DNA from 2 places in the Bacillus sp. FAU18 genome. Region 2 is predicted to be linked to the other one. Evidence: a T-box and tRNA genes for the amino acid it is inferred to sense, from the RefSeq annotation. Region 2 holds a T-box; the other holds one or more tRNA genes.
The links. A T-box is a leader RNA that pairs with one kind of tRNA and senses whether it is charged. The one in region 2 lies ahead of thrS (threonine--tRNA ligase), so its partner is inferred to be a tRNA-Thr.
Positions count from the first base shown of each region.

Region 1 (11,197 bases), 760 kb from region 2:
TTGTTTTGAAACTGTTCAATAAATGCAGGATCAGAGGCGTACGGTTCTAAACGGATCAGTGATTCCGGCTGTTTGACCCATTCATCGCCGATCGCCTCTGTAATGATGGCAGACAAGCCTGGATTCGCTTTTAACAGCCAGCGCCTGTGGGCAATTCCATTCGTCTTATTGTTAAAACGATTCGGGAACAGCAAGTGAAAGTCGCGCATCTCCCTTTCCTTTAATATATCGGAATGAATTTTTGCAACGCCATTTACACTGTAGCTGCCTACTATGGCCAGATGAGCCATTTTGACAACACCATGCGCTGTAATCGCCATGTCCTCTATCCTTTTCCAGTCTCCCGGATACTTTTCCCAAACTGCACGGCAAAACCTCTCATTGATCTCTTCAATAATCATGTACATTCGCGGGAGCAGCGGCTTAAACAAATGAATCGGCCATTTCTCGAGCGCTTCTGACAATGTTGTATGATTTGTATAAGAAATCGTATGTACAGTGATATGCCAAGCTTCTTCCCAGCTCATGTTCTCTTCATCGAGCAAAATCCGCATCAGCTCGGGCACCGCAAGCGCAGGGTGAGTGTCATTAATATGAATGCTCACTTTTTTATGCAGGCCGGATAAGGATTTATGTGTTTTACGGTAATTGTTCACAATGCTTTTTAAGCTTGCGCATACTAAAAAATACTGCTGCTTCAACCGTAAAATTTTCCCCTCATCATGGGTGTCGTCGGGATATAAGAATTCAGAAACCGCTTCTGTTTCCCGCTTATAAGACAAAATATTACCGCCGTGATAATGCGCATAGGGCTCGGCGTTCCAAAGCCTTAACGTATTGACAGTGCCCGTTTCATAGCCGATGATCGGGATATCATAAGGAACAGCGGTAACGATTGTGGCTTGTTCGTGGCGAAAATGCAGGCGCCCGCTTTTTTCTGTCATATGGACTTCGCCCCAAAACGGCACGTCTACTGCTTGATCCGCATTCCTTACTTCCCATACGTTCCCGTTTTTCAGCCATTGCTCAGGCAGCTCCACCTGATGCCCGTCTACAATTTTTTGCTCAAACAAACCATGCTTATAGCGTATGCCCATCCCATGCCCAGGCAGGTTCAACGAAGCAAGAGAATCTAAAAAGCAAGCGGCCAAGCGGCCAAGCCCGCCGTTGCCGAGACCTGCATCGTTCTCTATCTGAAGGATTTCCTCTAAATTGATGCCGATTTCCTTTAAACCAGCTTCTACAACATCACGAACACCAAGATTCATTAAGTTTTGCTCAAGGAGCTGACCGAGCAGAAATTCGATTGATAAATAATATGTCTGCTTCCCGGAATTTGATCTGCTTTTTTCATTCGTTTCGATCCAATCAGCGCTGATATACTCTCTGACCATATTGCCCAACGTTTTATATTGATCCAGCTTGGCAGAATCTTTAAAGCTTTTTCCGCACGTCATTTCCAGACGCTTTAAAAATAAGTCTGCAAAGCGTTCTTTACTCGAGAACATCCCGTCCACTCCTTGTCACCTGCTCGAAAATACGCTGATACTCTTTAGCCGACTTCCTCCAGCTGTAATCTGCATTCATTGCGGTCTTCACGATGCTCTTCCATACATCCTGTTGGCGATAAAACGACAGCGCTCGTTCAATCGTAAATTTCAGATCATGCGCATTAAAGGCGGAAAACGTAAAGCCATTGCCCGTTCCCTCTTCCTCCTGATAGGCACGAACAGTGTCGTAAAGACCGCCCGTTTCCCTGACAATCGGAATGGCGCCATATTGAAGAGCAATGAGCTGCCCCAAACCGCACGGCTCAAATTTCGACGGCATCAAAAACATATCAGAGCCCGCATAAATTTGATGAGCTAGCGGCTCATCAAACCCGATATAAGCCCGGCACTTCTCATGAAAAGCAAATTCTGCATACCGGAAATAATCTTCAAATTCACGTTCTCCTGTGCCCAGCACAACCAGCTGTATGTCTTGCTCCTCAAGAAGTTCGTGCATAATTCTGCGGACAAGATCAAGCCCCTTTTGTTTAGTGAGCCTTGTCACCATACTGATCAGCGGAATATCGTTTTTCTCTGGAAGCCCCATCCGCCGCTGAAGCTTCGTTTTGTTTTCCAACTTGCATGCAAGATCCCCTGAATCGTATTGCGCCTCTATATAAGGATCGCTTTTCGGCTGATAGAACGTATCATCAATGCCATTTAATATGCCGGTTACATCATTTTCCCTATATTGCAAAACCTGTTCCAACTGCTCACCATAATACGGAGTCAATATTTCATTTCTGTAAGTGGGGCTCACAGTTGTCACATGATCAGCCGCAATGATGCCCGCCTTCATAAAATTAACAAATCCGTTGCATTCTAACCTTTCATAATGAAAATGATCCATCTCAAGACCCAGCAAGTCATGTGTGACATCAGGAGGGAATATGCCTTGAAACTGCAGGTTGTGGATCGTAAGCACGCTTTTCATCCGTTCATAAAAAGGATGTTTTCTGTACTCCTCTTTCAGCAAATAATTGACCATCGCTGTATGCCAATCGTGAGTATGAACAATATCGGCTGGAACATTCACAACTTTGGCAGCCTCCAGCACAGCTCTTGAAAAAAAGGCAAACCGCTCACCGTCATCATAATGCCCGTACAACGAATCCCTGTTGAAATAGTACTCATTGTCGATGAAGTAATAATTCACATCATCTTTGGCCATATGTTCAATTCCGCAATATTGCTGACGCCAGCCGACAGCTACCGTACACTCAGCCTTTTTTTTCATACGCTTTTTCCACGGTTCAGGTATTTGGCTGTACTTCGGCAGCATCACAGCTACTTCATTGCCTAATCGTGCAAGTGCCTTTGGCAGAGCACCTGCTACATCGGCAAGACCTCCTGATTTAACAAATGGGGTGCATTCTGACACAGCAAATAATATCTTCAAGAATTCATCAGCTCTCCTTGCACCAAACCTTTTCTTAATACAAGCGGCTGCTCAGCTGTTCCTGCAGCTTCCGTCGCCTTGCCGATTTTAACGTCCTTATCCGAAATGACCTGCTCAAGAAGACAATCCTCGCCAATCTGCGTTTTTTGCATAATAATACAGTTTTTCAGCTTCGTACCCTTTCCGACATGGACCGCCCTGAACAAAATGCAGTTTTCAACCTCTCCTTCAAGCACACAGCCGTTTGCCACCAAAGAGTTTTTGACAGTGCTGTGCTTTCCGTATTTCGTAGGCGGCTCATCCTTCACTTTTGTATAGATCGGCTGCTGCGGCAAAAACACCTGCTGCCAAAAACGAGGCTGAATGAGCTCCATACTGTGGGTATAATATTTTTCCACCGAATCAATGACAGCGGCATAACCTGAATATTCATATGGGCAAATGGTCAGGGCGGAAGATTCCTTTTCAACAGCCTCCTGAATGGTTTTATAGCCTTTTTCGCTATGTCCGTAGATCAGATCCTTTAAAAGCGTTGTTGACATGATATAGATTTGCAGCGACTGGCCGTCCTGAAATACCTCGGTGACGTCGCAGCCAACCTCCTGATGGCGTTTCAGCACATATTGAAATTGAATGTTGCATACGGTATGGCTGTTGGAGATAACAGCATATTGCTGCGTGCTTCTGTGGAAGTAATCTAGATGGTCCGAAAACTGGCGAAAGGACCCGAATTCATCGTATTCGTGATGAAGATGGGGAGACGGGAAAAAAAAGAGGCCGTCCTTTTTCCGGTGCAAATCCCATTCCTTACCCGCTCCAAGGTGATCCATGAGCGAACGGTAACGATACTTCGGAAAAATTGCAACACTCCTAATATCCGCATTCACCATGTTGGAAAGCATAAAATCAATCAGACGGTACCTGCCGGCAAAAGGGATCGCCCCGAGCGACCGCTGTGCTGTTAAATCCTGAAGAGAATGCTTATATGTGGTTTCATCTATAACACCTAACATTTGATTATTGAACACTGACTCTGCCCCCTCTTCAGTAATTAAATCAATTCTTTTTCTACAAATTCCTCTGAAACGAGCAGCACCTCTTCAATGTCTTTTTCGGAGCGAATCACTGCGCCATCCGGCAGCACCATCCCATTAGGAACGATGGCATTTTCAATGACTACATGCTCCCCAATCGTCACATCCGGCATTATGACGGATGATGTAACAGTCGTATGCTTACCGACAGTCACACCTTGAAAAAGAACGGAGTGAGACACATTTCCATATACAACACAACCTTCGTTCACAAGCGAGTCTTGAACCTGCGCATCAGATGAAATAAATTGCGGAGGCTGATTTGGATTGACGGAGTAAATTTTCCATTTGCGTTCAAACAGCTTCAGCTCCGAGTCCTCTTTTAACAAATCCATATTGGCTTCCCACAAGCTCTGCACCGTTCCGACATCCTTCCAATATCCCTTGAACGGATAAGCAGAAAGCTTCTTTTTCTCCTCCAAAAGCAGAGGAATAATGTCTTTGCCGAAGTCGTGGCTAGAATAAGGGTTTTGATCGTCCATCTCAAGATACTGTTTCAAAAGCGGCCAATTGAATATATAAATTCCCATTGAGGCAAGATTGCTCTTAGGGAATTTGGGCTTTTCATCAAAATGTGTGATCGTCCCATCTGGATTGGCCTTCATGATGCCGAACCGGCTTGCTTCCTCCCAGCCCACTTCGATGACAGAGATGGTCACATCTGCTTTCTTTTCAATGTGATAATCAAGCATTTTGCCGTAGTCCATTTTGTATATGTGATCTCCTGATAAAATCAGTACATACTCAGGATCATACTGATTCAAATAATTGAGATTTTCATAAATGGCGCTTGCCGTCCCTTTATACCATTTGACTTCTGATGACTCGGCATAAGGGGGTAAAACCGTCACGCCGCCATTATATCTATCCAGGTCCCATGCACTGCCGATCCCAATATAGGAATTCAGCTCAAGCGGCTGATATTGCGTTAAAATCCCGACTGTGTCTATGCCTGAATTAGAACAGTTGCTTAGGGTAAAATCAATAATCCTGTATTTTCCCCCGAAAGATACAGCCGGTTTGGCCATATTTTTTGTTAATCCGCTGAGACGGCTGCCCTTCCCGCCGGCAAGGAGCATGGCTACACATTGTTTTTTCATCTTTTTATCTCTCCTCTTTTTTTAACCGCCCGTAAAATCGAGATGCCGTAAGGGGGGATGGTCATCGTGATATAACACGGTTTATGATGAAGTGCTCCCTTTTTAGCCGATAACGGCTTTTTGTTGATTTGCCCTGAGCCTCCATATGTTTCACTGTCACTGTTAAGCACTTCAATGTATTGAGTAAAAAAAGGAACTCCAACATCATATTGATGATAGACCACGGGTGTAAAATTACAAATGATGACAAGCGCCTCACCGTGCTTTTTGCCATAACGAATAAAAGAAAAGATTGATTGTTCGTCATTATGGACATCAATCCATTCAAACGATTGTGCACGATGGTCATGCTCATAAAGGATTTTGCTTTTTTGGTAAAAGCGGAGAAGATCTTGCGTAAAAACGCTGGCTTTCTGATGCATGGGGAAGGAGTCCAAAAACCAATCAAGCTGTTCTGTATCTTTCCATTCATCAAATTGGGCAAACTCTGATCCCATAAAGATCAATTTCTTTCCGGGATGCACTGTCATATAGCCCAGCAAAAGCCGATACTGGGCAAATTTCTGCCAGTAGTCGCCAGGCATTTTATTAAGAAGTGATTTTTTTCCGTATACGACTTCATCATGAGAAAACGGCAATACAAAATGCTCACTAAACGCATATAGTAATGAAAAAGAGATAAGCTGATGACAATGCCGCCTTTCTTCGGGCGGCGTCTCCATGTATTTCAGTACGTCATTCATCCATCCCATATTCCATTTATAATGAAAACCAAGCCCCCCTTCCTCAACGGCACCTGTCACTTGAGGCCATTCTGTAGAATCTTCCGCAATCATCATCACATGGGGATATGCCTCTCTCATGGTTTGATTGAGTTTTTTTAAAAAATCAACAGCATATGGATTCGTGTGGCGTTCATCCTGATTTGGCCAATACAAGATATTAGCCACTGCATCAACCCTAAATCCATCTATATGATAGAATTCCGCCCAGTACAACGCATTCGAAATTAAAAAACTATGAACTTCCGGTTTTCCCAGGTCAAAGTTTGCCGTGCCCCATAACCAGTTCTCCCGATCACGTTCTTCTTTGTATTCATAAAGCGGTTCTCCATCAAACATATAGAGTCCATGTGCATCTTTACAAAAATGTCCGGGGACCCAATCCAAAATGACTCCGATATTTTGTTGATGACATTCATCAACAAACTTCATCAGATCATGCGGTGTGCCAAACCTGCTTGTCGGGCTGTAATACCCCGTTCCTTGGTACCCCCATGAACGATCATATGGATGCTCATACACCGGAAGCAGTTCAATATGGGTAAACCCATGCTCCTTGATATAAGGGATAAGCGTCTGACTTAATTCTTTATAGGAATAATGCCTGCCATCAGAATGCTTCTTCCAAGACCCAAGATGCAGTTCATAAATGAAAACAGGTTTTTCATACAGCATCTTAGCCTTCTGTTTTTTTTGCCATTTTTGATCTTGCCAGCTATACCCTTCCAAATTGTAAGTAAGTGACGCTGTGTTTGGTCTGACTTCTGAATAAATAGCGTATGGATCTGCCTTCAGCCTGATCTCACCGTTATTCGTCACGATTTCATATTTATATCGTTCCTTTTCTCCTATACCTGGAATAAATAACGTCCAAATGCCATTATCATTCACTCTGTGCATCACATGCTCTTCTCCAGACCAGCTGTTAAAATCTCCAGCCACTCGTACTTCCGACGCATGAGGCGCCCACACACAGAATTCATATCCGCTTTTGCCATTCAGCTCACGGTAATGCGAGCCAAACAGCTGATAGCTTTTAAACAGACTGCCTTCGTGAAAAAGATAAACATCATGTGCTGTCGGGCTGGCAGCGGCCATGTAATCATCCTTTCTGACATCATAGTTTTCATTTATAGTATTTATTCGAAGAAATAAAAAAAAGCCCTTTCCTGAAAGCGCTTATACTTATAGACAATTAACTTCATTTTCTGAAGAAAAACGAAATATATGGAGATTTTTGTAGTCTGTTTTTAAAATAAAGAACAAAATCTAAGACATATCATGATTTAGAAAACAAAAAAACCTTGCAGGATATGCAAGGCTTCTGGATGACCCGTACGGGATTCGAACCCGTGTTACCGCCGTGAAAGGGCGGTGTCTTAACCGCTTGACCAACGGGCCGATAATTATTATATCTGTAATCATATGGCGGAGAAGGAGGGATTTGAACCCTCGCGCCGCTTACACGACCTACACCCTTAGCAGGGGCGCCTCTTCAGCCACTTGAGTACTTCTCCATTTGGCTCCACAGGCAGGATTCGAACCTGCGACCGATCGGTTAACAGCCGATAGCTCTACCACTGAGCTACTGTGGAATACAAAAGTCATGGTGGGCCTGAATGGACTCGAACCATCGACCTCACGCTTATCAGGCGTGCGCTCTAACCAGCTGAGCTACAGGCCCATGACGATATAGAAATGGAGCGGGTGATGGGAATCGAACCCACGACATCAGCTTGGAAGGCTGAGGTTTTACCACTAAACTACACCCGCAATTTTTATTTGGGGCGATTGATGGGAATCGAACCCACGAATGCCAGAGCCACAATCTGGTGCGTTAACCACTTCGCCACAACCGCCAAAATATAATGATAAATGGTGGCTCGGGACGGAATCGAACCGCCGACACACGGATTTTCAGTCCGTTGCTCTACCAACTGAGCTACCGAGCCTAAGTATTTAAATGGCGGTCCGGACGGGACTCGAACCCGCGACCTCCTGCGTGACAGGCAGGCATTCTAACCAACTGAACTACCGGACCATTTTAAAATTTGGTTGCGGGGGCAGGATTTGAACCTGCGACCTTCGGGTTATGAGCCCGACGAGCTACCGAACTGCTCCACCCCGCGATGATTAGGAATATGTATGGCGGAGGAAGAGGGATTCGAACCCCCGCGGGCTTTGACACCCCTGTCGGTTTTCAAGACCGATCCCTTCAGCCAGACTTGGGTATTCCTCCGTATAGTGGTGGACCTTGTAGGACTCGAACCTACGACCGGACGGTTATGAGCCGTCTGCTCTAACCAACTGAGCTAAAGGTCCATTGGTAGCGGCGGAGGGGATCGAACCCCCGACCTCACGGGTATGAACCGTACGCTCTAGCCAGCTGAGCTACACCGCCAAATATTTTTTGAAACCAAGTGGAGCCTAGCGGGATCGAACCGCTGACCTCCTGCGTGCAAAGCAGGCGCTCTCCCAGCTGAGCTAAGGCCCCAAGAATGGTCGGGAAGACAGGATTCGAACCTGCGACCCCATGGTCCCAAACCATGTGCTCTACCAAGCTGAGCTACTTCCCGATTTCATATAGATCATGGCGCGCCCGAGAGGAGTCGAACCCCTAACCTTTTGATCCGTAGTCAAACGCTCTATCCAATTGAGCTACGGGCGCAAAACTTAATGCCGAGGGCCGGACTTGAACCGGCACGGTAGTCACCTACCGCAGGATTTTAAGTCCTGTGTGTCTGCCAATTCCACCACCCCGGCGTGGATGGTATAGTTGGAGCGGAAGACGGGATTCGAACCCGCGACCCCCACCTTGGCAAGGTGGTGTTCTACCACTGAACTACTTCCGCAGAAATGGTGCGGATGAAGGGACTTGAACCCCCACGTCTGTAAAGACACTAGAGCCTGATTCTAGCGCGTCTGCCAATTCCGCCACATCCGCAACATGTAAATGGTGAGCCATGAAGGACTCGAACCTTCGACCCTCTGATTAAAAGTCAGATGCTCTACCAACTGAGCTAATGGCTCTTCTTACAAGAGACTTGAATATTATATCATATAAAAGTGGTGCCGGCAAGAGGACTTGAACCCCCAACCTACTGATTACAAGTCAGTTGCTCTACCAATTGAGCTACACCGGCATATATGTAAAACCGATATGTATAATGAAAAATGGTGGAGGATGACGGGCTCGAACCGCCGACCCTCTGCTTGTAAGGCAGATGCTCTCCCAGCTGAGCTAATCCTCCATAATTGCACTAACGTGCAATTGCTTGGCGGCGTCCTACTCTCACAGGGGGAAACCCCCGACTACCATCGGCGCTGAAGAGCTTAACTTCCGTGTTCGGTATGGGAACGGGTGTGACCTCTTCGCTATCGCCACCAAACAAATTGAGAGTGTTCTCTCAAAACTAGATAACAGATGTGACATCATTCAAAAGTATGGTTAAGTCCTCGATCGATTAGTATCTGTCAGCTCCATGTGTCGCCACACTTCCACCTCAGACCTATCAACCTGATCATCTTTCAGGGATCTTACTTCCTTGCGGAATGGGAAATCTCATCTTGAGGGGGGCTTCATGCTTAGATGCTTTCAGCACTTATCCCGTCCGCACATAGCTACCCAGCGATGCCCTTGGCAGAACAACTGGTACACCAGCGGTGCGTCCATCCCGGTCCTCTCGTACTAAGGACAGCTCCTCTCAAATTTCCTGCGCCCGCGACGGATAGGGACCGAACTGTCTCACGACGTTCTGAACCCAGCTCGCGTACCGCTTTAATGGGCGAACAGCCCAACCCTTGGGACCGACTACAGCCCCAGGATGCGATGAGCCGACATCGAGGTGCCAAACCTCCCCGTCGATGTGGACTCTTGGGGGAGATAAGCCTGTTATCCCCGGGGTAGCTTTTATCCGTTGAGCGATGGCCCTTCCATGCGGAACCACCGGATCACTAAGCCCGACTTTCGTCCCTGCTCGACTTGTAGGTCTCGCAGTCAAGCTCCCTTGTGCCTTTACACTCTGCGAATGATTTCCAACCATTCTGAGGGAACCTTTGGGCGCCTCCGTTACCTTTTAGGAGGCGACCGCCCCAGTCAAACTGCCCACCTGACACTGTCTCCCCGCCCGATAAGGGCGGCGGGTTAGAAGGTCAATACAGCCAGGGTAGTATCCCACCGATGCCTCCACCGAAGCTGGCGCTCCGGTTTCCAAGGCTCCTACCTATCCTGTACAAGCTGTACCAACATTCAATATCAGGCTGCAGTAAAGCTCCACGGGGTCTTTCCGTCCTGTCGCGGGTAACCTGCATCTTCACAGGTACTATAATTTCACCGAGTCTCTCGTTGAGACAGTGCCCAGATCGTTGCGCCTTTCGTGCGGGTCGGAACTTACCCGACAAGGAATTTCGCTACCTTAGGACCGTTATAGTTACGGCCGCCGTTTACTGGGGCTTCAATTCGCACCTTCGCTTACGCTAAGCGCTCCTCTTAACCTTCCAGCACCGGGCAGGCGTCAGCCCCTATACTTCGCCTTACGGCTTCGCAGAGACCTGTGTTTTTGCTAAACAGTCGCCTGGGCCTATTCACTGCGGCTCTCTCGGGCTTGCACCCTAACAGAGCACCCCTTCTCCCGAAGTTACGGGGTCATTTTGCCGAGTTCCTTAACGAGAGTTCTCTCGATCACCTTAGGATTCTCTCCTCGCCTACCTGTGTCGGTTTGCGGTACGGGCACCTCTCACCTCGCTAGAGGCTTTTCTTGGCAGTGTGGAATCAGGAACTTCGCTACTATATTTCGCTCGCCATCACAGCTCAGCCTTATGGGAAACGGATTTGCCTATTTCCCAGCCTAACTGCTTGGACGCGGATATCCAATACCGCGCTTACCCTATCCTCCTGCGTCCCCCCATTGCTCAAATGGTGAGGAGGTGGTACAGGAATATCAACCTGTTGTCCATCGCCTACGCCTTTCGGCCTCGGCTTAGGTCCCGACTAACCCTGAGCGGACGAGCCTTCCTCAGGAAACCTTAGGCATTCGGTGGAGGGGATTCTCACCCCTCTTTCGCTACTCATACCGGCATTCTCACTTCTAAGCGCTCCACCAGTCCTTCCGGTCTGGCTTCACAGCCCTTAGAACGCTCTCCTACCACTGTTCGAAGAACAGTCCGCAGCTTCGGTGATACGTTTAGCCCCGGTACATTTTCGGCGCAGAGTCACTCGACCAGTGAGCTATTACGCACTCTTTAAATGGTGGCTGCTTCTAAGCCAACATCC
Region 1 covers NZ_JBVYHZ010000004.1:976,557-987,753, forward strand. Annotated here, with positions in the region: gene glgP (glycogen phosphorylase GlgP) at 1-1,508, opposite strand, end outside; gene glgA (glycogen synthase GlgA) at 1,495-2,949, opposite strand; gene glgD (glucose-1-phosphate adenylyltransferase subunit GlgD) at 2,946-3,977, opposite strand; gene AC0OMU_RS16070 (glucose-1-phosphate adenylyltransferase) at 4,001-5,143, opposite strand; gene glgB (1,4-alpha-glucan branching enzyme) at 5,140-7,023, opposite strand; tRNA gene AC0OMU_RS16080 (tRNA-Glu) at 7,255-7,326, opposite strand; tRNA gene AC0OMU_RS16085 (tRNA-Ser) at 7,352-7,442, opposite strand; tRNA gene AC0OMU_RS16090 (tRNA-Asn) at 7,446-7,520, opposite strand; tRNA gene AC0OMU_RS16095 (tRNA-Ile) at 7,533-7,609, opposite strand; tRNA gene AC0OMU_RS16100 (tRNA-Gly) at 7,625-7,698, opposite strand; tRNA gene AC0OMU_RS16105 (tRNA-His) at 7,709-7,784, opposite strand; tRNA gene AC0OMU_RS16110 (tRNA-Phe) at 7,802-7,877, opposite strand; tRNA gene AC0OMU_RS16115 (tRNA-Asp) at 7,890-7,966, opposite strand; tRNA gene AC0OMU_RS16120 (tRNA-Met) at 7,978-8,054, opposite strand; tRNA gene AC0OMU_RS16125 (tRNA-Ser) at 8,072-8,164, opposite strand; tRNA gene AC0OMU_RS16130 (tRNA-Ile) at 8,171-8,247, opposite strand; tRNA gene AC0OMU_RS16135 (tRNA-Met) at 8,250-8,326, opposite strand; tRNA gene AC0OMU_RS16140 (tRNA-Ala) at 8,347-8,419, opposite strand; tRNA gene AC0OMU_RS16145 (tRNA-Pro) at 8,425-8,501, opposite strand; tRNA gene AC0OMU_RS16150 (tRNA-Arg) at 8,517-8,593, opposite strand; tRNA gene AC0OMU_RS16155 (tRNA-Leu) at 8,603-8,688, opposite strand; tRNA gene AC0OMU_RS16160 (tRNA-Gly) at 8,703-8,777, opposite strand; tRNA gene AC0OMU_RS16165 (tRNA-Leu) at 8,783-8,869, opposite strand; tRNA gene AC0OMU_RS16170 (tRNA-Lys) at 8,880-8,955, opposite strand; tRNA gene AC0OMU_RS16175 (tRNA-Thr) at 8,993-9,068, opposite strand; tRNA gene AC0OMU_RS16180 (tRNA-Val) at 9,101-9,176, opposite strand; rRNA gene rrf (5S ribosomal RNA) at 9,199-9,314, opposite strand; rRNA gene AC0OMU_RS16190 (23S ribosomal RNA) at 9,370-11,197, opposite strand, start outside.
Region 1: it encodes a tRNA-Thr, which carries the amino acid that the T-box ahead of thrS (threonine--tRNA ligase) is inferred to sense. The anticodon was not compared.

Region 2 (11,197 bases):
TCAATATCTACAAGTGTCGCTTTTTTCACGCTTGGATGCTTCAGGATTTCTCTGATAACGCCGCCATCACCGCCGCCGACTACAAGAACGTGCTCCGGATTTGGGTGCGTAAATAATGGCACATGCGCCACCATTTCGTGATAAACGAATTCGTCTTTTTCAGATGTCATCACCATGCCGTCCAAAAACAGCATGTTGCCGAACTCTTCTGTTTCCACCATTTCTAAATGCTGAAACTCCGTTTGTTCTGTATGTAACGTCTTGTTAACCTTCATCGTAATGCCAAAGTTTTTCGTCTGCTTCTCTGTGTACCAAAGTTCGCTCAATTGTCATCTCCCTTTCGAGGCTGTATTCATTTATTGTAAGCGTCTTATCAGCTTTTATTCTCGGTTGAAATCTCATTTTCACCTAAGGAAAAAGTATAGAGGATGGCGGGGAAAAAGTAAAGATGCGTCCTGTTCTGCGATGTTTAAAAACGATCTTTTTTTCTCATAATAGTAGAAACATAAAAAAAGGGGGGAACCCGTTGTGGATGCAATGACAAATAAACGGCTGAGACTGACGCTGAAAACCGTTCGCGCCTTTATCTTTTTAGGGGCTTTTGCGGCCTTGGCGGCAGCTGCCGTGTTTATGACTGTCATTTTGATAGCCAAATACCAGGGCGCTCCCTCGGTGCAAGTGCCGCAATCCACGATTTTGTATGCGAGTGACGGCTCAAAGCTCGGGGAAACGAACTACGGCGAAAAGCGCTATTGGGTCCCCTTAAAGGACATGAATCCGACGATCGTAAAAGCGACAGTGGCGATTGAGGACCAGAATTTCTACGATCATCACGGCTTTGATTATAAACGCATGGCCGGCGCGGCGCTTGCTGACCTGAAAGCATTTGCCAAGGTTCAGGGTGCAAGCACCATCACCCAGCAATATGCGAGAAACTTATACCTTGAACACGACAAAACGTGGAAACGGAAATGGAATGAGGCGTTCTATACGATCCGTCTGGAACAAAACTATTCTAAGGACGAGATATTAGAAGGCTATTTAAATACGATTTACTACGGACACGGCGCCTACGGCATTGAAGCAGCTTCCCGCCTGTATTTCGGCAAGCATGCCAAAAACCTGACGGATGCGGAGGCGGCGCTTCTGGCAGGAATCCCGAAAGGACCTTCCGGCTATTCACCGTATGTCAATGAGACGAAGGCCAAGGAGCGCCAGAAAACGATTGTGCGGATGATGGAAAAGCAGCAGATGATCAGCCAAAAGAAAGCGGATGAACTGATCAAGGAACCTCTTTCCTATCAGCCTTTGAATAAACAAGTTTCCAAGAGAAAGGCTCCTTATTTCTATGACAATGCGATGAGAGAGCTGGAGAAAAAGCTCGGCATGACACGGGAGCATATTGAAACGAGCGGGTTAAACGTCTATACAACGGTAGATAAACGGATGCAGCGCATCGCCGAGGAGACCATTACCGAAACGGTTAACGCGGGCTCTGACATTCAAGTCGGGTTTTCAGCCATTGATCCCCGCACCGGAAACGTTCTCGCTCTTGTCGGCGGCAGGGATTATCAAAAAAGCCCGTTTGACCGGACGACACAGGCGAAGCGCCAGCCTGCTTCGACGATCAAGCCGCTGCTGTACTATAAAGCGATTCAGAGCGGATTTACGCCAGTCACTTTGATGAAAAGCGAAGAAACCGAGTTTCAAATTGACGCAAAGGGAGAAACCTATTCTCCAAGCAACTATAACGGATACTATGCCAACAAGCCGATTACGCTTCTGCAGGCGCTGGCGCTTTCCGACAATATCTACGCTGTGAAAACGCATCTTTTTCTCGGCACGAACAAACTTGTAAAGACGGCAAAGGAATTTGGCATTACCGCCCATCTTCAAGCACTGCCGTCTCTGGCACTCGGCACCGAACCCGTACGCCCGATTGAGATGGTCAACGCCTATGCCATGCTCGCAAATGGCGGAAAGAAAATCGAACCGACTTTTATTTCAAGGGTAACGGACGCAGCCGGCCACGTGCTGTACGAAAACCCGAATCAGCATAAACAGGTGCTTGATGAAAAAGCCGCTTTTGTCACAGCGAGTATGATGACAGGCATGTTTGATACCGATTTAAATGGATATACGTCGGTTACGGGGCGAACGATAGCCAACCGCCTGACAAGAACGTATGCCGGAAAATCAGGAACCACCAGCGCAGACAGCTGGATGATCGGCTTCAATCCGAAGCTGGCCGCAGGTGTTTGGACCGGCTATGACAAAAACAGCACCATCGACTCGGTCGAAGAAAAAAGCTATGCTAAAACCATTTGGGCGGACTTCATGGAGGACGCGCTCAAAGGCGAACCAGAAACCGCGTTCAAGCCGCCAAAAGGCGTAACCGGTGTGTACATTGATCCGGAAACAGGCTACTCATCAGGTCCCGGCTGTGCCGCTAAGCATTACACATATTTTGTGAAAGGCACAGAACCAGCAAACGTGTGCTACGGGGCAGAACCCGCAAAACAAACAAAAGACCGGCTTCCATCCAAAGAAAAGCCCGCTTCCGAGAAAAAGTGGTGGGACAAATGGCTGGGGCGACATCATTGAAAATAACCCGGCTCCTCGGAGGCCGGGTTATTCGTATGGTTCCTTCATAATCGATGGAAGAATGTTAGACAATCGAGCTGAACAATCAGTTTTGGGATAAAGTGGTGAATTTCTTATTTCTTCGACGCCGGCTTTCATCTCCCAGTCGCCGACTCATATCCCCCTAAAAAATGAAAAACCCCGAGTCTTGTTTCGGCTCGGGATTTTCCATGTCCTATTTCTGTATCACCAGTTTACTCAATGTTTACGAAAAATATCTCAAATACTTTAAAAGTTCACAGAAAATTCATAAATTAATTGTTTTCCGGAAGCAGGCTCGTTTTTAACTCATCTGAGGAACGGTCCCATAGGCCCTGATCATGCTTTTTCAGAAATTCGCCTAGTACACGCTTCGAGCTGTCGTCCATTTTATCAACGATGATTTTCCGTTTCATGGATTTATCCATCAAATTCACATGCTCAGGCAGCGACTTGTAGCCTCTTCTGATGCTTCTGTCGACCGTCATTTCACAGGCTGTCACACCAGCGTAATAAGGCCCCTCTTCTTTTCTGTCAATCGTTACCCACACAAGCCAGTATGGTTTTCCGTTCGGAACTTCTTCTTTATTCGGGAGAAATTTAATTCCTTTTTCAACGGTGCTGCGGGCATGCATGGCGCCGATGTCTACGAACGCTTCTTTTTCCTCTACATCAACGAATACGGGAGAAATGTTATCAAGGCTGAGTGCCCCTACGCCAAAACCACCGTGTCCGTCTGTCGGATCACTTTTGATAATATTAAACCCGATTGATTTTTTCTTTTTTTTCTTCCATGAAGTTCTACCTCCTACAAAAGCGGTTGAAATATCGCTGAAAACAGCTTTAAAATCGAATCTCTTCCTGCATTGAGCATCGGCCACAGCACGTAAGATCCGAGCGGTGTCACAAACAGCACCAAAAATACGATAAAGCCGTAGCTCTCCGCCTGCGTCATTTTGGCACGCACGCCCGGCGGAACGAGATCTTCTATAATTCGATAGCCATCGAGCGGAGGAAGCGGCAGCAGATTAAATAAAAACAAGACAAGATTCAGCTGTATCCAAATAGAAAAAAACTGATCCAGCCCCGTGCTGAACGCCGCAAGCATTTCCATTCCGTACGCATGCATCAACACTAACAAAAAGAAACCAATAAACGCAAGAATCAGGTTACTGACGGGCCCGGCTATAGATACGAGCACACCGGCAAGCCGGGGTTTCTTAAAGAAGCGGCGATTCACGGGAATGGGGCGCGCCCACCCGAAGCCGGCCACCAAAATCAAAATGGTTCCGAACGGATCAAGGTGTTTAATGGGATTCAGCGTCAGTCTTCCTTGTTTTTTCGCCGTATCGTCACCGAATTTGTATGCGACATAAGCGTGGGCAAGCTCGTGCATCGTAAACGACACAATTAGCGTGATGACGAGGTATGGCATTAAAGATAACGGATAATATAAGAAACGGTCCAAGTGAGATATCCCTCTTTCTCAAAATGCAAGAATTTACTTTATTCAGTATACTATAAGAAGCCTCTTTTTCTAAAGAGAGGAAACGAGATAAAGGAGGATTCAGCACCCATGCCATACGTAACTGTCAAAATGCTCGAAGGCCGTACAGACGAGCAAAAACGCAATCTTGTCGAGAAAGTAACAGAAGCCGTAAAGGAAACAACCGGTGCTTCTGAAGAAAAAATTGTTGTCTTTATAGAAGAAATGAGAAAAGACCATTATGCCGTCGCAGGCAAACGCCTGAGCGATATGGAATAATCTCTATAAAGCCGGCGCTTCGCGCACCGGCTTTTATTATCCCTATTGAGCCAGCTTCGCAATAATCGCCAAGAACGTCTCTTTCTCTTCGGCTGTTAAACGTTCAAACATGCCGTCAATCAGCTGCTGGCGGTTTTCGATCATTTGTTCAGCCGCTCCCCGGCCCGATTCAGAAAGCGTAATCCATACAGTGCGGCGGTCATTGTTATTTCTGGATCTCTCAATAAACCCTTCCTGCTCTAAATGATTCAGAGCTGTGGTCGTGGCAGAGGGAGACAGTGTGACCTCCTTCAAAATATCCTTTATGGTGCAGCTCCCATGTCTGTATATGATCCGCAGAATAAACCCTCTTACATTATTCACGTGTTTCGGAACGGTGGCTTCATCTAATTGCTTCGTGCTTTTCAAATATTTTGTAAGTGCGTGATCCAGCAAATTTGCTTCCAGTTTGTCATGGTCCATGTCAATTTCCCCATTTCGAGATGCATTCATAACATACGAACGATATGATTTACTTATTATTTTACTGATTCCGAATAGGGAAAGTCAAAAAAGCAAAATGTGAATTCACAGCTTTTATCCTACATGCCTCGATTTTCCACCTGTTTCACAAGCTTATCTTTGAATGTCTGAAAAGGAACATGTTCATTCTGCTGATGTCCGAATCGGCGGACGTTTACCGCATCCTCCTGCTCCTCATGATCTCCAAGCACCAGCACGTACGGGATTTTCTGCACCTGCGATTCTCTGATTTTATAGCCCAGCTTCTCATTGCGCTCATCAATGCCGGCTCTTATCCCCACCTGCTTCAGCTCCGCCTGCACTTTTCTGCAATAGTCTAAGTGAACGTGCGAAACCGGTATGATTTGAACCTGGAGCGGTGCGAGCCAGACTGGAAAAGCCCCGCCGTAATGCTCGATCAAAATGCCGAAGAAACGGTCGATTGAGCCGAAAACCGCTCTGTGGATGACAACGGGACGAACCTTCTCATTGAGTTCGTTGATATATGTTAAATCAAATTTTTCCGGCATTTGAAAATCAAGCTGAATTGTCGCGCATTGGTGGCTCCGTTTCAGGGCATCTTTTATGTGGAAATCAATTTTCGGCCCGTAAAACGCCCCATCACCTTCATTGATCTCATAAGAGAGGCCAAGCTCCTCAAGGACGCGTGCTAAGGCACATTCCGACGCTTCCCAAAGGCTGTCATCGCCTAATGAATCCTCCGGGCGAGTCGAAAGCTCAACTGAATACTCGAAACCAAATGTCCGATATACCTCATCAATCAGCCGAATCGCTTCTTTGATCTCACTCTCAATCTGATCCTCCCGAACGAAAATATGGGCGTCATCCTGACAGAACGTCCGAACGCGAAGCATTCCGTTTAAAGCGCCGCTGTATTCATGGCGGTGCACCTGTCCGAATTCCGCCATGCGAATCGGCAGATCCCGATAAGAATACAGGCTGTTTTTAAAAATGAGCATATGGCCGGGACAATTCATCGGCTTCATTGCGAACCTTGTATCATCCACTTCTGAAAAGTACATATTGTCGCGATAATGGTCCCAATGGCCTGACTGCTCCCATAACCGCTGATTCATCATAAACGGCGTACGCACCTCATCGTAGCCGGCATTTGTTTGCAGCTCACGCGAGAAGCGCTCCAGCTCATTGCGGACAATCTGCCCTTTCGGCAAATAAAACGGCATCCCCGGCGCTTCTTCAGAAAACATAAACAGCCCTAACTGTTTGCCGAGCTTGCGATGGTCTCGTTTTGCCGCTTCTTCCAGCATATGCAGGTGCGCATCCAAATCTTTTTTCTTTTGAAACGCAACCCCGTACACCCGCTGCAGGACTTCATTTTTGCTGTCTCCGCGCCAATAAGCGCCTGATACTCTTGTCAGTTTGAACGCCTTGATCATTCCTGTAGAAGGGAGGTGCGGCCCGCGGCACAGGTCAACGAATTCCCCTTGCTGGTACAGTGTGATATCCTCCCCACGCGGAATATCCTTTAAAATCTCAAGCTTGAGCCGCTCGTCTTTTTGTGCAAACAGCTCTTCAGCCTCTTCGTAAGAAACCTCCATACGTTTGATTTCAAGGTTTTCATTTATTATGTTTTTCATTTCTTTTTCGATGGCCTCTAAGTCTCCTGATGCCAAGCTTTTCCCCAGCTTCATGTCATAGTAGAAGCCGTCTAAAATCACAGGCCCTACCCCCAATGACACTTCGCCGTACAGCCGTTTTACTGCTTGGGCCAGCACGTGCGCTGTTGTGTGGCGAAGCACCTGCAAGCCTTCTTGTGAATCGAGTGTGACAATCGAAAGCTCAGCATCTTCCTCCAGCTTGAAACTGAGATCAACAAGCTTGCCGTTGACCTGACCTGCGGCCGCTTTCTTTTGCAGACTGGAACTGATAGAACCAGCCGCTTCTTTGATTGTGATGCCTTTCGGATATTCCTGGATCTGTCCGTCCGGAAGCTGAATGTGTACATGTTTACTCATTTTAGAACACTCCTTATTCATTGTTGTATATAAAAAAACACACCCGTCCCGCAGATAGGGACGAGTGTGTGATTAACCCGTGGTTCCACCCAAGTTCCCGACAAATACTATGTTGTCGGCTCGGTGCTGTAACGCAGCATAGACGGCATTGGATACTTCAGTTCCCCAATGCTGCTCCAAGGCGGTAAATGATATTCCTAAGCTGGGAAGCTCTCACCTTTCCTTCCCTCTCTGAAAACCGTAACTATCATTCGTGTCCTTTTCATCGCATGTATTCAATTCATAAAAAAACACACCCGTCCCACAGATAGGGACGAGTGTGTGATTAACCCGTGGTTCCACCCAAGTTCCCGACAAATACTATATTGTCGGCTCGGTGCTGTAACGCAGCATAGACGGCATTGGATACTTCAGTTCCCCAATGCTGCTCCAAGGCGGTAAATGATATTCCTAAGCTGGGAAGCTCTCACCTTTCCTTCCCTCTCTGAAAACCGTAACTATCATTCGTGTCCTTTTCAACGCATTTATGTAGTTCATATAAAAAAACACACCCATCCCTCTAAAAGGGACGAATGTGTTGATCATCCGTGGTTCCACCCAAATTCCCGATCAATTACACATGGTGATCGGCTTGAAGATGCTGTAACGCAGCATGACGGTATCAGATACTTGTTTTCCCCGATACGGCTCAAAGGCGGTAAGCTGCTTTCCCTGCGTTAGGAAGATCTCAGCTGTCCTTCCCTCTCTGGAAACCGTAAAAAGCATCTCGTGTCCTTATCAGTGCCTGTTGTTTCAATAATTTTTTATATCTTACTATATATTCCCACAAAGCGCAATCAGTGATTTACATTTTTTTCTGACGCAACAGTTCCGTTATGGGCAACCAGAAACAGCCATACAAGCAATGCAGCGAGGCTGTATGCCGCTCCCATCATCAAAAACGTAAACCCGGCACCGGCATACCAAGTGGCGGACAGATGAATAATCACCCCGGTTATCGCTACGCCGACCAAGGCTCCGATTTGCCGGTTTGTATTTAACGCCGCACCGGCGATATTCGCATGTCTTTGCCCGGCAGCCTGCATGATCACAGTTGTCATGGCAGGAACTGTAATACCGGTACAGAGGTTCATAACAGACATCAATACCGCCAGCTGCCAATAAGGAAAATCCGGAGAAATCAGCACAAACAACAGCAATGCAATGATACAGCTGACCGCCATTGATACAAACATAAGCTGCCCGGCTTCAAACCGATTCGCCAGACGGGCAAACAGCAGATTGCCGATCACGAAGACCGCCATCATCGGCAGCAGCTCCACTCCAGCCATAAAGGAACTTGCGCCTCCTGCTTCCTGCAAAAAAAGGCTGAGCATAAACATGCCGCCAAAAAGGGCGAAATTCAGCAAAAACCCGATAAATTGGGCAGCTGAGAAGCGGCCGCTTTTGTATAAGGACGCCGGCAGGATGGGTGCTTTTGCAGAAATTTCCCGCAGCAAAAACAGCACAAATGCCAAAATCGCTGCAGTAAATGCTACAAGAATCACTGGCGAGCGCCAGCCCACTGAAGGCCCCTGTATCAAAGCATAGGAAAGAAACCCGAGAGCCATCATGCCAAGCAGATGCCCAACGATGTTCACGCGGCTGCTTTTTCCCGGAACGCGGCTGAGGATTCGGTAAGCTGAAATGAGCGCAGCAGCCCCTATTGGCACATTGATCAGAAAAATACTCTGCCAGCCCGCCAACTGTACCAGCACTCCCCCGATAAAGGGCCCAAGGCCTGAAGCGGCGGAAACAAGCGCGGCCCACAGCCCAAACATTCTCGCCCGCACCCGCTCATCAGGATAAGAGGCAGCCAAAAGGCTGAGTGAGCTTGGCATAAACAAAGCTGCTCCAATTCCCTGTATGAGACGTCCGGCAATCAGCATCTGCCCATTTATAGATGCAGCGCATACACAGGAGGCCAGAACAAAAACGGCTAGACCTAAGATATAGATCGTCTTCGAGCCGAAACGGTCAGCCAAGGCTCCGCCCGCCAGCAGAAGCGACGCAAAAGTAAGAATGTACCCGTCCACAACCCATGTTACACCTGAAAGTGACATTGAAAGAGTGTTTTTCATATCCGCCATCGCCACATTCACAACGGTCACATCAAGAGTTGCCATGAGGAAACCAAGTGCGAGCACGATCAGTACAGATATTCCTGTAGATGAATCTGTTTTGTGTAAAGATCCGCTATTTTTCATTACAATTGCCCTTTCACTTGCTTGATTACCCAATCATCTATTTTTTCAAGATCATACAATTCCCCGACTCTGTCCATGACATGCTGCAAGGATTCTTCTCTCATGAGATTGGCCCATTTATCCTCGATTTCCCCCATGACTGTCTCCAGCACACAGTGACTTTCTCCCTCAAATACAGATTGCAGCAGGCCTTTCCCCTGATACATCGAACCTCTGCCTTCAACCGCTTGATAAACATCATAAAGCGTAATGTCCGCCAAAGGCTTCGTCAGGGTAAAACCGCCCTTCGTCCCTGGTAAGGATTCTGCCAAACCGGCTTGAACTAATGTTCTCATCAGCTTCTTCAAGTAAGACGGAGACACACGCAATCGCTGGCTTATAGCCTCTGACGTCAAAGAAGCCTGTACCGGCAGCCGTGACAGTAACAGCAGCACAGAAACCGCCTGCTCCATTCCTGATTTCATTTTCATCCTATTCACTCCTGATTCATTATGGATAACTATTATCCATAATGAATCTCTTAGCAGATTTTGTCAATAAAAAAAGCAAAAGAAACGGATCATTTCTTTTGCTTGGTATGGTTAACAAATCTGCTTCAGTTCCTCTATGTATTGAAGCGCTTCGTCATATTCTTCATTTGTATATTTTTGCTTGCTTTTGATGGTAAAGACTTTTTCTTTCTTTTCCTCATCCTCAAGCCCGTCAAAGTAAAGGATCGTGGAAACAAGCTCTAAAAACCGTGATGAACGGCTGTTTACACTGTCAATATAGCCTTTCATATCCGGCATGTCCAGATCAGCATGGTCTAAAAATGCGGAGCCTGTCTCAGTCAGCGAATACCGGTATTGAAAGTAGCCGCCCTTTTTTTCCTTCACCTCATGCAGAAATCCAAGGTTGCACAGCTCTTCAATCTGGAGCGTCAGTTCCTCTGAATATGGTCCGTAAAAGTGAAAATCATATTTCTCATAGAAAGGAAACTGCATTTTCTTGGCGATATAAATCATTTTCTGCAGCTTCTTTCGCCCGATGATTTCTCCAGAATCCGAGAACACCTTCATCAGTTTTGCATGTTCTTTCAACAAATTCCCGACATCTCCTTTTTCCTTCTTTCCAATTTCTATGTCAGTCCCAGCAGCTGCCGGATTTTCATTTTCGCTTCCGGATGTTTAGAGCCGTCACAAATCAAGTCCTTTGGATAGTAAAGCTTGTGGTCCGTCCGCCGTTTACCTGAGATGGATTCCACAATAGCCGACTGCCTGGACAGCTCTTTAATTTGGCCGTTTTGCGTCAAGAGATGGATCGGCAGACGCTCCTCTTCCTCTCCCGGTCGGTAAAAATCGTATGGCAGATCTGATGAAGAATCAACGACCAAATAATAGCTCGGATCGATTCCCGCCTCTTTGAACAATGAGGTCAGCTCAAAATAAGCCGACATTTCTTCATTCGGATTGAATTCAACGTATTGGAACAGCTGGCGGTTAATGAATCTGCGGCACAAGTCGGATAAAATCGCGTCTTCTTCCTCCTCCCAGGCCTGGAAGTAATACAAAATAATAGATTCATCCAGCTTTACATAATCCTCCAGTGTCAATTTCCCTTCAAAAATAGAATAGAAATGAACCGGAGCGTGAGTGAAGACATAGCCTTCATCGTGCAGCTGCTTCGCCCTGTGAAGAATCTTCGTTAAAATAACCTCTGCACTTCTAGTCACAGGATGGAAGTAGACCTGCCAGTACATTTGGTAACGGCTCATGATATAGTCTTCGACAGCGTGCATTCCGCTTTCTTTAATGACGATCTGATCCTCGCGCGGCCGCATCACCCGAAGAATCCGCTCCATATCAAAATGGCCGTAGCTGACGCCCGTATAATATGCGTCGCGCTGGAGGTAATCCATGCGGTCTGCGTCAATCTGACTCGAAATCAGGCTGACCACTTGCTTGTTTTTATATGTTTTGGCAATGACTTCTGCAACATCCTGAGGGAAACCCGGGCTCACCTTTCTGAGCACCTGATTAACCTCCGTGTCTCCCAAAATGATATCTCTTGTAAAATCCTCGTGGTCA
Region 2 covers NZ_JBVYHZ010000004.1:1,738,996-1,750,192, forward strand. Annotated here, with positions in the region: gene speE (spermidine synthase) at 1-326, opposite strand, end outside; gene AC0OMU_RS20035 (transglycosylase domain-containing protein) at 529-2,604, shown strand; gene AC0OMU_RS20040 (YwhD family protein) at 2,898-3,449, opposite strand; gene AC0OMU_RS20045 (site-2 protease family protein) at 3,431-4,090, opposite strand; gene AC0OMU_RS20050 (2-hydroxymuconate tautomerase) at 4,199-4,387, shown strand; gene AC0OMU_RS20055 (MarR family transcriptional regulator) at 4,430-4,849, opposite strand; gene thrS (threonine--tRNA ligase) at 4,969-6,885, opposite strand; T-box leader at 6,939-7,160, opposite strand; T-box leader at 7,192-7,413, opposite strand; T-box leader at 7,447-7,675, opposite strand; gene AC0OMU_RS20065 (MFS transporter) at 7,722-9,131, opposite strand; gene AC0OMU_RS20070 (Rrf2 family transcriptional regulator) at 9,131-9,601, opposite strand; gene AC0OMU_RS20075 (YwgA family protein) at 9,713-10,213, opposite strand; gene AC0OMU_RS20080 (HD domain-containing protein) at 10,249-11,197, opposite strand, start outside.